DNA from 3 places in the Shewanella sp. SW1 genome. Region 2 is predicted to be linked to each of the others. Evidence: predicted binding sites of a transcription regulator. Region 2 holds the regulator's gene; each other region holds the start of a gene.
What was found. The regulator sigma-54, encoded in region 2, starts transcription at its own class of promoters, with help from an activator protein. The targets are predictions, from matches to a motif close to GTTGGCACGNNNNTNGNNT.
Positions count from the first base shown of each region.

Region 1: a site for sigma-54 is predicted at 1,558-1,576, ahead of flhA (flagellar biosynthesis protein FlhA). Genes of this name have one in related genera too.
Region 3: a site for sigma-54 is predicted at 1,748-1,766, ahead of L5M71_RS07615 (YccF domain-containing protein). Genes of this name have one in related genera too.

Region 1 is NZ_JAKKSG010000012.1:145,493-148,777, forward strand. Features, by position in the region: gene flhA (flagellar biosynthesis protein FlhA) at 1-1,521, opposite strand, end outside; gene flhB (flagellar biosynthesis protein FlhB) at 1,630-2,760, opposite strand; gene fliR (flagellar biosynthetic protein FliR) at 2,779-3,285, opposite strand, start outside.
Region 2 is NZ_JAKKSG010000015.1:131,759-135,043, forward strand. Features, by position in the region: gene lptB (LPS export ABC transporter ATP-binding protein) at 1-588, shown strand, start outside; gene L5M71_RS14770 (RNA polymerase factor sigma-54) at 696-2,174, shown strand; gene hpf (ribosome hibernation promoting factor) at 2,203-2,490, shown strand; gene ptsN (PTS IIA-like nitrogen regulatory protein PtsN) at 2,493-2,936, shown strand; gene rapZ (RNase adapter RapZ) at 2,933-3,285, shown strand, end outside.
Region 3 is NZ_JAKKSG010000006.1:170,404-173,688, forward strand. Features, by position in the region: gene L5M71_RS07605 (NUDIX hydrolase) at 1-460, opposite strand, end outside; gene L5M71_RS07610 (pyridoxal-phosphate dependent enzyme) at 542-1,570, opposite strand; gene L5M71_RS07615 (YccF domain-containing protein) at 1,832-2,239, shown strand; gene L5M71_RS07620 (alpha/beta fold hydrolase) at 2,275-3,165, opposite strand; gene L5M71_RS07625 (M14 family zinc carboxypeptidase) at 3,162-3,285, opposite strand, start outside.

The DNA of each region.
Region 1 (3,285 bases), on a different contig from region 2:
CAACTTAGCAGCATTATTTGTGAGTAATTGACTAATATGAGTTGCAACAACCGTCGCAGCATCGACGACGGTATAACCTAGTGTTTGTGCGTGCTCACGTAACTCAGGGGCGATCCATACAGCTTCCAGGCCAAAGGCGGGATCGCGCGTTTCGATACCATCGAGTTTGCCATAGACTTGACCAGGGTTGATCGCCAATTCGCAATCATGACGAATATCTGCCTCTCCGACGACGACGCCCATTAGTGAAATGCGATACGCATTAGGTGATAAATCTAAGTTATCGCGAATATGCACCGCGGGCACTAAGAAGCCTAATTCCTGAGACAACTTTTTACGCACGCCTTTAATGCGGCTTAGTAACTCGCCACCTTGGCCCTTGTCTACCAGAGGGATCAAACGATATCCGACCTCAAGACCAATAGTATCAACATGATGTACATCGTCCCAACCCAGCTCTTTAGGCTCTTTATCTTGTCTTTCTATAGGACCTGATTTCACTTGTTCTAGCGCTTTAAGACGTTTGTTTTCATTTCGTTTATAAACAAAATAAGCTGCACCAGCTGTCATAAAGGCAAAGCTTAAAAACGCCATGTGTGGCATACCAGGAACAATACCCATTACAAACAGGACTCCGGCGGCGATACCCAATGACTTATGACTGTCAAACATCTGACTCATCATCATTTGGCCCATATCACCTGACTCATTTTGACGGGTCACCATCAAGGCTGCGGCGATTGACAATAATAGACCAGGGATCTGCGCTACTAAACCATCACCGATAGTCAGTAAGGTATAAATTTCAACCGCTTCAGAGAAACTTAAGCCATGCTGCACAATCCCTATGATGAAACCACCTACGATATTGATCACTAAGATCATTATACCGGCAATCGCATCCCCTTTAACGAATTTGGACGCACCGTCCATCGCACCATAGAAATCGGCTTCACGGGTCACTTCGGCACGGCGTATTCTCGCTTGGTCTTGATTTAAGGTTCCAGCATTTAAGTCAGCATCAATTGCCATTTGCTTACCAGGCATAGCATCCAAGGTGAAGCGGGCGCTAACTTCAGCGATACGACCAGCACCTTTAGTCACCACCGCAAAGTTGATGATAATCAAAATGATAAATACCACTAAACCAACGGCATAGTTACCACCGATAACCACAGAACCGAAGGCCTCAATCACCTTACCCGCGGCATCACCGCCATTATGACCCTCAAGTAAAACCACACGAGTAGAGGCAACGTTCAGCGCAAGACGTAATAACGTCGCCACTAGCAGGACACTTGGGAAAGCAGCAAAATCCAACGGTCTATCAGTATAAATTGCGACTAATAATACGATGAGCGCTAAGGCTATGTTGAATGAAAAGAGTATGTCTAATAGAAATGGAGGGATAGGTAAAACTATCATGGCCAATGCTGCGAGTACGAGTATAGGAGTGCCTATACCTTTAAACGTACTCAAGCGCATTTGTTTTACTTGACCTAAAGTCGCTCTAACATCCATTCATATTTACCTAAACTTTGACGTATGACAGCATGAAAGCAAAAAATACGCCAATAGCGTATTGGTCTGCAATAATATCACGACTTCAAAGAATTTTTAGCTTAGGTCTTAATATTTTAACTCATCGGGAATGGGTTGATTAAGCGGGATTGGGATAGGCTTGCGTCCTCGACCTTTTTGGTACTGGCGCAACTGAAATACATAAGCCAAAATCTGTGCCACGGCGGTAAACAACCCTTCAGGGATTTGTTGATCTAGCTTAGTCGTATGGTATATAGCTCTTGCTAATGGCGGGGCAGAGACGATTGTCACATTATGGGCCCTTGCAATCTCACGAATTTTAAATGCGACATCATCGACACCTTTGGCAACAACGAAAGGCGCGACTGAACGCTGCACGTCATATTTAATTGCTACCGCAAAATGCTCTGGGTTAACAACTATTACATCGGCATTGGGTACTTCGGCCATCATTCGACGTTGAGCCAACTCGCGTTGCATCTGCCGTACTCGCCCTTTGACTTCAGGCTTCCCTTCAGTATCTTTATACTCATCTTTTACTTCTTGTTTGGTCATCTTAAGTTGTTTGTTGTGATTCCAAAGTTGAAATGGCACATCTATGACGACAATAAACAAAATCGAGGAACATAACAGGATAAACATCCAAACCAACAAATCTAATGCATGGTAAACATTACCAGGAAGATGGTCGCTAGACAGCAACATGATGTCATTGAAATAGAAGCTTAATAAAAAATAAGCAGAAAACGCTACTACCGAAAATTTAGCAATGCCTTTGGTGAGTTCAACCAGAGCCTGCACGCCAAACATGCGTTTAAAACCAGCAAGGGGACTCATTTTACTGGCTTTTGGCATCATAGCTTGGGTTGAAAAATTGATCCCACCAAGAGAGACGTTACCGATAAACGCAACAACTACAATCAGCAACATAATTTTAGCCATGGGCCAGGCTATTTCACTCGCAACAACGCCCCACACGTTGAACATTTCATTCGTATCAAAAATTTGCGCCCTATCCATGGTAAATACAATTTCAAACACCCGAGTTAGGCTAATGGCCAAACTTGGGCCTAGCATATAAAACCCACATGCCGCCGAAATCAATACCGCTGCAGTCCCGAGTTCTTTCGAACGTGCAATCTGTCCTTTTTCCCGCGCCTGTTCTAGACGCCTCCCCGTGGGTTCCTCTGTACGTTCGCCACTTGATTCTTCAGCCATGGGCCTCTCCTAATCCCATCATATCAAGCCATCAGCGTTACATTGGAGCGCTAACATATCGCAAAGCAGCACTTGAGCCGTCGACCATACTTCATCGAAGTGTGCCATTACCGGTGTTAGGGTTAACCACAGAATAAACAGTCCACCAATCATAGTGATCGGAAAACCAATAGAGAAAATATTCAATTGCGGCGCGGCGCGGGTCATGACTCCGAAAGACAAGTTAACTAATAACAAGGCGATAATCGCAGATATCGACATAGTGAGTGCCGCACCAAACATATACGACCCCCAATCAGCCAGTGATCGATAACTTGTCAGTGTTAAGCCTTGATTAGAAATTGGCAAAGTTTCAAAGCTTGCCACTAGCATACGGATCATCAAAAGATGGCCGTCCACTGCTAAGAAAATCAATGTCGCCAATAAAAGGAAAAAGTTACCAATAACGGGTGTTTGTTGGCCAGAACCGGGGTCAACCATAGAGGCAAAGCCTAAACTGGTCTGCATACCAATGATCTGTCCAGT
Region 2 (3,285 bases):
TACATGGTTGTCGGGCTAGTGAAGAGCGATAAGGGACATATCTTTATCGACGATGATGATTTAACCGCAGATCCTATGCATCTGCGTGCCCGCAAAGGCATAGGTTACTTACCGCAAGAAGCCAGTATCTTTCGTAAGCTAACTGTTCATGACAACATCATGGCCGTACTGCAAACTCGTAAAGAACTTAAAAACGAAGAACGAGAAGAAGAACTAGAACATCTGCTCGAAGAGTTTCATATCACCCACATCCGTGACAGCCAAGGCATGTCATTGTCGGGTGGCGAACGTCGCCGCGTCGAAATTGCGCGGGCTTTAGCCGCTAATCCTAAGTTCATTTTGCTCGATGAACCGTTTGCCGGCGTCGATCCTATTTCGGTTATCGACATCAAGAAGATTATCGAACAACTCAAAAGTCGCGGCCTTGGCGTACTGATCACAGACCATAATGTCCGCGAGACATTAGATGTATGTGAACATGCTTATATTGTGAGTCACGGAAACCTTATTGCCGAAGGAACTCCAGCAGAGATCTTAGACAATCAGCAAGTTAGGGCAGTGTACTTAGGTGAACAATTCAGGCTATAGTTAATCGAGCGAAGCCAATGGAGGCAATTTATACCGCCATTGGGCTTCACTCAAGATAATAATAAGCGACCTCATCCAACAATAATAACGTAGGGATCAGCGGTAACATGAAAGCGTCACTCCAGCTCAAACTGGGTCAACAGTTAACCATGACGCCACAATTACAACAGGCCATACGTCTGTTGCAACTGTCGTCATTAGAACTGCAGCAAGAGATCCAGCAAGCATTAGATTCTAATCCCCTTCTCGAGCTGGAAGAGGATCAATTCGACGCCACTAAAACCCCTGTAAACCAAACGCTATCCGATACGGATTTCAGTGAATCTAGCACTCTGCCACCAGAAAAAGACAGCTCCACCATAGACACGGCAGAGTCGCTAACCAAAGAATCCATGCCCGATGAGCTCCCCATGGACACCACATGGGATGAAGTGTTTACCGCCTCCCCAAACTCAGGCCCCGGCGGCAGTCGTGAAGACGATATGCCCTTCCAAGGCGAGACCAGTGAAGGTTTGTACGAACACTTAGAATGGCAAAAAAACCTCACGCCGTTTTCTGAAACCGATTTAGCCATTGCCACCGCCATTATTGATGCCATCGACGATCAGGGCTATCTCACCCAAAGCACTGAAGAAATTCTCGAAGCCATGGGCAATCCTGAAGTTGAGCTTGACGAAGTCGAAGCCGTACTCAAGCGTATTCAGCATTTTGATCCCATAGGCGTTGCCGCCCGCGATTTAAGTGAATGCCTGTTGATCCAACTGTCGCATTTCGCCGCTGATACTCCCAACCTAGAAAACGCCCGTATGCTGATCAAAGATCATTTAGATCTGATCGCCGCCCGAGACTTTAGGTTATTGATGCGTAAGACTAAATTAAAAGAGGATGAATTAAGGGATGGTATAGCACTCATCCAAACCCTCAATCCTCGCCCAGGTTTGTTGATCACGCCCAATAATGACGAATACGTTATCCCAGATGTGTCTGTGTCGAAGAAAAATGGCCGCTGGGTCGTTGAGCTTAATCCTGACTGCATGCCCAAAATCAATGTAAATCAACATTATGCTTCTATGGCACGCAGCACAAAAAACCAAGCCGATAGCCAATTTATTCGCGGCCATCTGCAAGAGGCTAAATGGTTTATTAAGAGTCTAGAAAGCCGTAACGACACTTTGCTTAAAGTTGCTAATTGCATAGTGCAATATCAGCAAGGTTTCTTTGAGTACGGTGAAGAAGCCATGAAGCCTATGGTGCTTAACGATATTGCCGAAGCGGTAGAAATGCATGAGTCCACCATCTCACGGGTCACAACTCAAAAATACATGCATACCCCTAAGGGACTTTTTGAACTAAAATACTTCTTCTCTAGCCACGTCGGTACTGACGATGGTGGTGAGTGCTCATCCACAGCAATCAGAGCCTTTATAAAGAAACTGGTGGCAGCGGAAAACCAGAAAAAACCATTAAGCGATAGCAAGATGGCACAACTTCTGGCAGAACAAGGGATCAACGTAGCCCGCAGAACCATTGCGAAGTACCGAGAGGCTATGCTTATTCCACCTTCTAATCAGCGTAAAAGTTTATAACCTACAGTGGATATCGGAGGACGTTTCTATGCAAATAAACCTAAGTGGACACCATGTCGAAATTACCGAATCGTTACGTGCATATGTAGAAGAAAAGTTTTCAAAACTTGAACGCCATTTCGAACAGATCAATAATGTGCACGTTGTGCTCAATGTTGAGAAAATGCAACAAATTGCTGAAGCGAGAATAAACCTCATAGGTGGTGAAGTTTTTGCTACTTCAGAGCATGCTGACATGTATGCCGCTATAGACGCCCTGATTGACAAGCTTGACCGTCAGGTTATTAAACACAAAGAGAAGTTAACAAAACACTAATAATGGAACTTTGTACCATACTGCGGCCGGAGTGCACTACCTGCGCCACTCCGGGCAGCAAGAAAAAGGTACTGGAACTCATCAGCGACTTAGTCGCTGCCCAGTACCCGACCCTCTCATCTCAAGAGATATTCGAAAGCCTAGTGGCGCGCGAAAAGATGGGGAGCACAGGTATAGGTAACGGCATCGCCATTCCACATGGTCGACTAGCCGATATAGATCAGCCCATTGCCATACTAATTAAGTGTGAAGAGCCGATAGCATTTGATGCTATCGATAAGCAACCTGTTGATATTTTATTTGCACTACTGGTGCCTGCAGACCAATGTCAGCAGCACTTAAGTACCTTGTCTTGCATGGCCGAAAAGCTGAGCGACAAGCAAATATTAAAGCAATTACGCAAGACGCATGATGAAACGGAACTCTATCAGGTAATCACTGGATGAAACTGGTCATAGTGTCGGGCCGCTCAGGCTCAGGCAAATCTGTCGCCCTTAGGGTACTCGAAGATCTCGGCTATTATTGTGTCGATAACCTTCCCTTGCCATTGATTGGCAGTTTGCTTGAGCAACTCAAAGGCAGTAACGATCTCGTCGCCATCAGTGTCGACGTGCGTAACATGCCTGAGCAGGATAAGGTCTTAGTGAAACAACTCGCTAGCCTACCTCCAGATACTGAGTTAACGAGCTTCTTCCTTAACTCCAGCGATAAAATTCTGCTCAAGCGTTACAGCGAAACCCGCCGTTTGCATCCTTTGTCGAAGAGCCGAGTCTCTTTGCAAGAAGCGATAAAGCT
Region 3 (3,285 bases), on a different contig from region 2:
TTAAACGTTCCCGCGCTTGTTCGATTAACTGCAGATGATCAAACGCCAAGGGCATCTGCAACACATCTGCTAATGGCCACCACTTAACATCACTCACTGAATCAATCTGGATTTGGCAGGCTTGATAACTCATCAAGGCGGTATAGCACACAGTCACGGACCAGCCTCTTATATCACGACTACGATTACCCACAGTGCATAGCTGCTCAATATAAGGTGGCACTACCGCGGTTTTCTCATGTAGTTTACGTAACACGGTTTGCTCAAGGGATTGATCGCAATTTTCATCGATAAACCCACCAGGTAATCCCCATAAACCTAAAAAAGGATGGTTTGAACGTTGCACTAAGAGTACTTTAAGTTGCTGATCGTGATAGGTAAACAATACGGCATCCACTGTCAGTAGCTGAGCCTTGAAAGCCTTAGGATCGTAATTGGCAAGATATTCCGCTTCAGTCATTGATATTCCCCATCGTTCCAAATCATCAGCTTAACTTAGCATTACATAGCTTCAAACATATTATGTCTTAGCGTCACTAAGTCAATGCTCAGAGGCACAGGATGAGCCACTTTGCCCAAATTTACGCTGATAACGTGGCAACATGGTCTCGTTCCCGAGTAAACCACCTTGGTGGATATACATTACAGGACGAGAGCCACCGCCTTGTAAATATTCCTCAAGCACAATAAAACCTAAGGGATCGTAAAGTAATTCAAACTGCACGCCTGAGGCGCAGACCCGCTGCCACATGGCATAAAATTCAGGATAAAGTTTACCAAAATGATATTTCTTGCCGACATTAACAATCTGTGGATGCTCACTGGTATTCGTATTAAGCAACGAAAATTGCAAGCGCAAATAATCATCGCCACCGACAACGGCACAAGTCACGACGCGAATATCCGTTTGCTGACGGATAAAATGCTGATTTAAAAATAACGCTGTCGTTCCCGTCCCCGAAGGTAAAAACACCGTTAAATCAACCAATCTATTCGCCTTCGCAAACTGTATTATCTCTTGCGCCAATCTATTCACCCCATATTCGGCGTAAGCACAGCGACCACCCTCTGGGATAAAAAGCGCCGTCGGCTCATTCACGAGTACTTGAGCCTCGATATAATCTTGGCAACTCTGTCGCACATCGCCCACTTGCACAGTAGGCTCAGGACTAGCATTAAGATTTGACAAAACGTGAGGTTCAGATTGCGGCTGAGTGCACGCCTGCTTTTGTGCTATTAACACACTTAAATCGATAATATTAGCGCCATTCGCTAAAGCGGCAGCGTAATTGCCCGTAGGATGTTTAACCACTTGACTGGCAATATGATCTACATAAAAATCACATTGCCAGCCTTTCACCTTCGCTAATTTTGACAATGAATACAGTGAGTTAGCCAATGGCGAGCCATGACCTATCACCTTGCTGATGCCTGCAAACTCATGATCTAAAAAATAGCCGAATTTGCGAGCTTTATTGCCACTAAACGCCGGATGCAGTAAATCATCACGTTTTAGGAAAATGTCTCTGCCAGCAAAGGCAAATGTATCGACAGGGGAATTTGCAAACATCAAGCTACTCAAACGATTAAATTCTCTTTTTTTTAAACCAGTTAAGGGAAGGCTAGTGTAACTCCGCCCTTCCTGTTACGCCCTTAAGAAATTATCAATTTGGCGAAAAACTAGTGAAAATGACACATGAATCTCGAATACATATAATTAACCAATTGATTATGAACAATTTAAATAGTTGGCATAGTTATCGCTTAGACATATATTCAATTTATCGAAGCTAACGATAAAGGCTAACAGGGTAAACATAAGGAGTTTTCAATGGCTGTATTACGCTTAATATTCAACATAGCTTGGTTTGTACTCGGCGGATTTGTAATGGGACTCGCTTGGTGGCTCGCAGGTATCCTGTGTTTTATCAGTATCATTGGTATTCCCTTCGGCCGCGCCTGTTTTGTTATCGGCGAAATGACCTTTTGGCCCTTCGGCCAAGAACAAATGAACCGTCGCCACTTAACTGGACGTGAAGACTTGGGCACAGGTGCATTAGGCATGGTAGGAAATATCATTTGGTTCTTACTCTTTGGGATCTGGTTAGCCATAGGGCATTTGGTCCACGCCTTAGCTTGTTTTGTGACGATTATCGGTATTCCCTTTGGGATACAGCATCTCAAGTTAGCTTTACTCAGCCTCACACCGATAGGCCAAACCGTAGTGGCTAAAGCTTAATAAGACAATGCGTTAACTGCGCTATTCACTCTCGATTATTTGGTTTCAAGAGTGGATAGCGCTTTGTCATCCCATACAGTAAATATCGCTTCGTTTAAGGCTATTTCTTCCCCCAATAAATCGTTGCAATCATATTGAGTATTGGCAGGCTCACTATCCGCAGAAAACTGCACTTGCGGCTTAGTCGCCCCCACAATGTCCAACAGATAATGCGCCAGTTTTGCGGGTGCATCTATAGCAGCATCGTGACCACAATACGCGAGTACAATCAAATCGGTGTAAAAATGCCATGCTAACGCCTTACTCGATGCCATACTCACCAGCGCATCACGGTCACCGCAGAGCACAGTTATCGGCACTTCCACAGTCAATGGACATTGGTATTGAAAAGCCGCCCAAAGTTGTCGCCATACATTGCGTAGACTTGGTGTAGTATCGCGGCGAAACTCACTCCACTTGACAATTAACTCTCGGTCTCGCCGATGACGAAAACTGGTTAAACGCACTATAGTCGACTCGATTGGGTGTAAAGCGTTACCCCGAGCCCGCATGAAAAAAGCCTTCAATGCATTCAGCGGGTTAAATCTTTGATACCAAGACGATAAATTCGCCGCACTGCTGTTTAATACAAAAACATGCCTTATCTGCCAAGGTCGCTGGCATGCCATTTCCAGCGCCAGCATACCGCCCATAGACAAGCCGAGGAGATAAATAGTCTCCCCTTCCTGTACCTGCTCATCTAATTGCTGCCACACGGCATGAGCATAATCGGCAATCTTAAGCGGACTTAGTTCATGGGATAACGTCCCATTGCCCGGAAGATCCGGTGTCAGCACTCGCAATCCCTTTTGTCGCAGACGCTGATCGAAACCATTCCAATGGCGCTGATCACGCATTAATCCCCTTAATAACACCCAAGTGGTCATGACTGAGACTCCCGATACCAATAATGCCGTGCGCACTCTGTCAGCTCAGTCAAACGTTCAGGTGTTAACTGCTCTAACGATTGGGCATAGGCCGCTTCCATCATAAATTGCATGAGTACT